Regions from separate parts of the Streptomyces sp. KPB2 genome, predicted to be linked through region 1. Evidence: riboswitches for the same ligand, from Rfam matches in the RefSeq annotation. Region 1 holds a riboswitch; the other holds the start of a gene.
The links. A riboswitch is a leader RNA that binds a small molecule or an ion and turns the genes downstream of it on or off. The one in region 1 is predicted to bind glycine.
Positions count from the first base shown of each region.

Region 2: another riboswitch for glycine. It lies ahead of gcvP (aminomethyl-transferring glycine dehydrogenase); the one in region 1 lies ahead of gcvT (glycine cleavage system aminomethyltransferase GcvT).

Region 1 covers NZ_CP034353.1:2,499,744-2,503,016, reverse strand. Annotated here, with positions in the region: gene glyA (serine hydroxymethyltransferase) at 1-390, opposite strand, end outside; gene gcvH (glycine cleavage system protein GcvH) at 405-782, opposite strand; gene gcvT (glycine cleavage system aminomethyltransferase GcvT) at 942-2,075, opposite strand; glycine riboswitch at 2,230-2,323, opposite strand; gene D1J63_RS10730 (AAA family ATPase) at 2,500-3,168, shown strand; gene D1J63_RS10725 (enhanced serine sensitivity protein SseB) at 3,270-3,273, shown strand, end outside.
Region 2 covers NZ_CP034353.1:6,837,682-6,840,954, reverse strand. Annotated here, with positions in the region: gene gcvP (aminomethyl-transferring glycine dehydrogenase) at 1-2,049, opposite strand, end outside; glycine riboswitch at 2,227-2,322, opposite strand; gene D1J63_RS30930 (PRC-barrel domain-containing protein) at 2,473-2,850, shown strand; gene D1J63_RS30925 (DNA polymerase IV) at 2,878-3,273, opposite strand, start outside.

The DNA of each region.
Region 1 (3,273 bases):
GCCGTGGGTCAGGTGCCCGCCGTGGGCGAGGTTCAGACCCATGATCGTGTCGCCGGGCTTGAGCAGCGCGAACATCGCGGCCGCGTTGGCCTGGGCGCCCGAGTGCGGCTGCACGTTGGCGTGCTCGGCGCCGAAGAGCGCCTTGACCCGGTCGATGGCGATCTGCTCGACCACGTCGACGTGCTCGCAGCCGCCGTAGTAGCGGCGGCCCGGGTAGCCCTCGGCGTACTTGTTGGTGAGGACCGAGCCCTGGGCCTCCATGACCGCGACCGGGGCGAAGTTCTCCGAGGCGATCATCTCGAGGGTGGACTGCTGGCGGTCCAGCTCGGCGTCGACGGCGGCGGCGACGTCCGGGTCCAGCTCGTGCAGGGGTGTGTTCAGAAGGGACATGCGATCGTGACTCCTCAGGCGCCGGCGAAGGCGGTGTACTCGTCGGCGGAGAGCAGGTCGGCCGGCTCGTCCGTGACCTTCACCTTGAACAGCCAGCCGCCCTCGAAGGGGGCGCTGTTCACCAGCGACGGGTCGTTGACGACGTCCTCGTTGACCTCGGCGATCTCGCCGGAGACGGGGGAGTACAGGTCGGAGACGGACTTGGTCGACTCCAGTTCGCCGCAGGTCTCGCCCGCGGTCACCGAGTCGCCGACCTCGGGAAGCTGCACGAAGACGACGTCACCGAGCGCGTTGGCCGCGTGCTCCGTGATGCCGACCGTCGAGACGCCGTCCTCGGCGCCCGACAGCCACTCGTGCTCCTTGCTGTAGCGCAGCTGCTGGGGGTTGCTCATGGCCTGAATTCTCCTGTACGCGAGGAAGTGGCTGGTGAAGGGGGTGGTGGGGCGGTACGTCACACGGGACCGGACCCCGGGGACACGGGCGGCCGACGCCGCCGGGGACACGGGCGGCCGGTGCCGCCGGAAACACCGGGGGCCGGTGCCGCCCAGTGTCTACTTCTGGCGCTTGTAGAACGGCAGCGCCACGACCTCGTACGGCTCGTGGCTGCCCCGGATGTCCACGCCGACGCCTTCCGTGCCCGGGGCCGCGTGCGCGGGGTCGACGTACGCCATGGCGATCGGCTTGCCCAGCGTCGGCGACGGAGCGCCGGAGGTGACCTCGCCGATCACCTCGCCGCCCGCGACGACCGGGTACCCGGCGCGCGGCACCCGGCGGCCCTCGGCGACCAGGCCGACCAGCACGCGGGGCGGGTTCTGCTCCGCCCGGGAAGCGGCCTCGGTCAGCGCGGCGCGCCCGACGAAGTCGCCCTCCTTCTCGAACTTCACCACCCGGCCCAGACCGGCGTCGAACGGCGTCAGCGAGGTCGTCAGCTCGTTGCCGTACAGCGGCATGCCCGCCTCCAGGCGGAGCGTGTCCCGGCAGGACAGGCCGCACGGCACCAGCCCCGCGCCCTCGCCCGCGTTGGTCAGCGCCTGCCACACCTCGACGGCGTGCTCGGGCTTCACGAACAGCTCGAAGCCGTCCTCGCCGGTGTAACCGGTGCGCGCGATCAGCGCCGGGACGCCCGCGACCGTGCCGGGCAGACCGGCGTAGTACTTCAGGCCGTCCAGGTCGGCGTCGGTGAGCGACGCGAGGATGCCCGGGGACTCGGGGCCCTGCACGGCGAGCAGCGCGTAGGCGTCGCGGTCGTCGCGCACCTCGGCGTCGAAGCCGGCCGCGCGCTCGGTCAGCGCGTCCAGCACGACCTGGGCGTTGGAGGCGTTGGCGACCACCATGTAGTGAGAAGACGCAGCCTCGGACTCGCCCAGCCGGTAGACGATCAGGTCGTCCAGGATGCCGCCGTCCTCGCGGCAGATCATGGTGTAGCGCGCCCGGCCCGGCTTCACGGTGCCGATGTTGCCGACCAGCGCGAAGTTCAGCAGCTCGGCCGCCTGCGGCCCGGTGACGGTGATCTCGCCCATGTGCGAGAGGTCGAAGAGCCCGGCGCGGGTGCGCACCGCGACGTGCTCCTCGCGCTCGGAGCCGTAGCGCAGCGGCATGTCCCAGCCGGCGAAGTCGGTCATCGTCGCGCCCAGCGCGCGATGCGTGGCATCGAGCGCGGTACGGCGGAGTTCGGAACTGCTCATCGGTCGGTCGTCTCCCAGGACAGGACGTGGCGAGGTCGGTCCTCCCCATCTGTCATCGGAACCTGAGAGGTTCGCCACGGCCACCGGAGTACGGCGATCAGGGCTTGCACCTTGGGTGGGACCGCCCTCGGGGCGGTCCGCTTTTCAGATGTGCCTCGCCCGCGCGGTAACGGTGCCTGAGAGATTCAAGGGAGGGACTTGCTCCTTCGGCGCCCCGGCGCGGCCGGGGACTCTCCCGCGCGGATTCAAACGGCCGGTATGCAGTTGGCGCCGCCATCATTGCACGCCCGGCCCATCCGTGGCAGACCGTGATCTGTAACCGGCTTGTGGCAGTAAGCGAACGAAAACGCGAGACCCGCGCATTACCTTCTCTTTACACTCGACGGGGAGGTACTCGTGTACCGCCCAGGGGAGGACGATCACGGTGAACAGGACCACGGCGTACGCCACGACCTCGGGACTCGCGCTGCCCAAGCAGCCCGTCTCTCCCGCCCCGGAGGCCTGCGCCCCACTGCCCGCACCCGTCGTCCGGGACCTCAGGGACCGCGACGGCCGCAGCCCGCACGCCCTCCTCTTCGGGCCCCGCGACCTGGTGGTGATCACCGGTCTGCCCGGCAGCGGCAAGTCCACGCTGATGCGGCGCACCGTGCGCGGGCGCCGCATCGACTCCCAGGACACCCGCGACCGCTGGGACCGGCGCATGCCGCGCCTGCTGCCGTACGCGCTCTACCGCCCCCTGGTCCGCCTCGCCCACTACGCGGGACTGCGCCGCGCGCTGCGCTCCGGCGAGGGCGTCGTCGTGCACGACTGCGGCACCCAGGCCTGGGTGCGCGGCTGGCTGGCCCGCGAGGCCCGCCGCCGCGACGGCACCCTCCACCTGCTGCTCCTCGACGTCGCTCCCGACGACGCCCTGGCCGGCCAGCGCGAGCGCGGCCGGGGCGTGTCGCGGTACGCGTTCCTGCGCCACCGCGCGGCCAACTCCCGCCTGTTGCGCGCGGTGACCGGGGGCACCCTGCCCGCCGGCTGCGCCTCGGCGGTCGTCCTGGACCGGGCGGCGGCCGACACCCTGCGCCGGATCGCCTTCACGGGGTGACGCACGGTAGGGCCGCGGGGCCGAACGGGTTAGCCTTTCAGCCACGAAGCGGCCACGAAGCGGCCGTGAACGGCGGTACCAGGCAGGCGGTAGGCAGACAGATGG
Region 2 (3,273 bases), 4.3 Mb from region 1:
GCCGTCCACGTAGACCTGGCCGCCCGCGTCGTGCACCTGCGCGCAGATGTCGGCGACGTGCTCCTCGAACACGCCGTGCGTGGAGGGGTACGTGATCATCAGCACGGCCAGCTCGTCGCGGTGCTTCTCGATCTTGGCGCGGAGGTCCTCGACGTCGATCTCGCCGTCCTCGGCGGTCTTGACGACGACGACCTTCATGCCGGCCATCACGGCGCTGGCGGCGTTGGTGCCGTGCGCGGAGGACGGGATGAGGCACACGGTGCGCTGCTCGTCGCCGTTGGCCCGGTGGTAGCCGCGTACGGCGAGCAGGCCCGCGAACTCGCCCTGGGAGCCGGCGTTGGGCTGGAGCGAGACCTTGTCGTACCCGGTGACCTCGGCGAGCCTCTCCTCCAGCTCACGGATGAGGGTGAGGTAGCCCTGCGCCTGCCCGGCGGGCGCGAAGGGGTGCAGCGCGCCGAACTCGGGCCAGGTGACCGGCTCCATCTCGGTGGTCGCGTTGAGCTTCATGGTGCAGGAGCCCAGCGGGATCATGCCGCGGTCCAGCGCGTAGTCCCGGTCGGCGAGGCGGCGCAGGTAGCGCAGCATCGCGGTCTCGGAGCGGTGCTGGTGGAAGACGGGGTGGGTCAGGAAGTCGTCGGTGCGCAGCAGCGCCTCGGGCAGCGTGTCCCCGGCCTCCGCGTCCAGCGTCTCGACGTCGCCCTCGACGCCGAACGCGTTCCACACGCCGCCCACCTGGGCCCGCGTGGTGGTCTCGTCGCAGGCGAAGGAGACGTGGTCGGCGTCGACGAGCCGCAGGTTGATGCCGTTCTCGCGGGCGGCGTGCACGATGGCGTCGGCCCGGCCGGGCACCCGCGCGGTGACGGTGTCGAAGTAGGCACCGTGGACGATCTCGACGCCGCCGGCGGCGAGACCGGCCGCGGTGATCGTGGCGTACCGGTGGGTGCGCCGCGCGATGGCCCGCAGGCCCTCAGGGCCGTGGTAGACGGCGTACATGCCGGCCATGACGGCGAGCAGCACCTGCGCGGTGCAGATGTTGCTGGTGGCCTTCTCGCGGCGGATGTGCTGCTCGCGGGTCTGCAGGGCCAGGCGGTAGGCCTTGTTGCCGTCGGCGTCCACGGAGACGCCGACCAGACGGCCGGGGAGGCTGCGGGCGAACTTCTCGTGCACCGCCATGTAGCCGGCGTGCGGTCCACCGAAGCCCATCGGCACGCCGAAGCGCTGGGTGGTGCCCACGGCGATGTCCGCGCCCAGCTCGCCGGGCGAGGTGAGCAGCGTGAGGGCGAGCAGGTCGGCGGCGACGGTGACGAGCGCGCCGAGCTCGTGCGCCCGGTCGATCACCGGCTTGATGTCGCGGACGGCTCCGGAGGCGCCCGGGTACTGGATGAGGACGCCGTTGATCTCGCGCTCGGCGATCTCGGCCGGGATGCCCCCGCTCAGGTCGGCGACGACGACCTCGACGCCGGTCGGCTCGGCGCGGGTCTGTATCACGGCGACGGTCTGCGGCAGGGCGTCCGCGTCGACCAGGAAGAGGCCCTTCTTGTTCTTGCCCATGCGCCGGGACAGCGCCATCGCCTCGGCGGCGGCGGTGCCCTCGTCGAGCAGCGAGGCGCCGGAGGTGGGCAGGCCGGTCAGCTCGGCGACCATCGTCTGGAAGTTCAGCAGGGCCTCGAGCCGGCCCTGGGAGATCTCCGGCTGGTAGGGCGTGTACGCCGTGTACCAGGACGGGTTCTCCATGACGTTGCGCAGGATGACCGGCGGGGTGAAGGTCCCGTAGTAGCCGAGGCCGATCATGGAGTCGAGGACCTGGTTGCGGTCGGCCAGGGAGCGCAGCTCGGCCAGCACCTCGGCCTCGGAGCGCGCGCCCGGCAGGTCGAGCCGGTCGGCGTTCTTGATCACATCCGGCACCGCGGCGGCCGTCAGTTCGTCGAGCGAACCGTAACCGACCTGCGCGAGCATCTTGGCCCGGGCCTCGTGGTCGGGGCCGATGTGGCGCTGCTCGAAGGGCATGGCCCGTTCGAGCTCGGAGAGCGGAGTGCGGTGGGCGGTCATTGCGGAGGCCTCCTGGTCTGACGACCTTCGAGGGGCACCACGGCGCGGGTACCCGGACGGCCTCCCCCTCTGTCATCTCAACCTGAGAGCTTCACCGGGCGAGCCCTGGGGCTCTCCCGGCTTTCACCGTCGGTGAGAGCGGAAGCCGTCGACACCCGCCCTGCTTTCCAGAGTGACCTCGTCCGTGCGGTACGTGAGCCTGAGAGATTCCGGGGAGGATTTGCTCCTTCGGCGCCTCCGGTGGTGTCCGGAGGACTCTCCCGCGCGGGGTCAGCGGCCGTTTGCCAGCGTACCAGCGAGGCACCCGCCCGACTCTCGAGTGGCCGACCGGCCACTTGTGCTCTTTTGTAGTACTTACGGATGATTAGGCGGCTGGTGTGCGACCCCAGTGCGGCCCAGTGGTGCGATCAAGTGGAGGGCCCCGTGCGTACTGACATCGATCCGCGGAACCTGATCGGCCGCAAGGCGTTCGACCGCGACGGCACGAGGATCGGCACCGTGGACGAGGTGTACCTCGACGATGCCACCGGCGTGCCCGAGTGGGCGGCGATACGCACCGGCCTCTTCAGCCGGGACGCCTTCGTCCCCCTGGAGCCCAGCGAGCTGGTCGACGGCACCCTGCGCGTGCCCTTCGACCGCTCCCTGATCAAGGAGGCGCCGGACTTCGGCGTCGGCCGGCACCTCTCGCCGGAACAGGAGCTCCAGCTCTACCACCACTACGGCCTGGACGTGGCCGCCTCTCCCCCGCCGCCCGACCACGACTTCGGCAAGCTGGCCGGCAAGGGCAAGGACGACGGCTGACGCACCGCCCGCGCCATCCGGGCCCCCTTACCCGGCCGCCCGTCTCGCGGCCCCGTCCGCACCGGCTCCGCCACCGGGCCGGCGGTCGGGATCCCCGCTCGGTCTTCGCACCTCGGGGGCGACCAGCGGCAGCGGGTCCGCCGGGACCAGATCGGGGTCGTCCACCGGGAAGGTCCGCACCCGGCCGACCTCGGAGTACGGCGTCTCGAACCGGACGGTGACCCGGCCGAGTCCGCTGCCCTGCACCCACCCGTGCCCCAGCTCCGCATGGCGTACGTCGTGCCCCGCGGGCCACCGGCGCTCCGCGGGCGAGGGGCTGTGCTGCTCGACCGGCACGGTCTCGGGCTCCTCGGCCGGTTCCTCGGGGCGGTCCCCCGCCGCCTGGGCGAACAGGTCCTCCTGCGTGTAGTCGGCGAGGCCGCT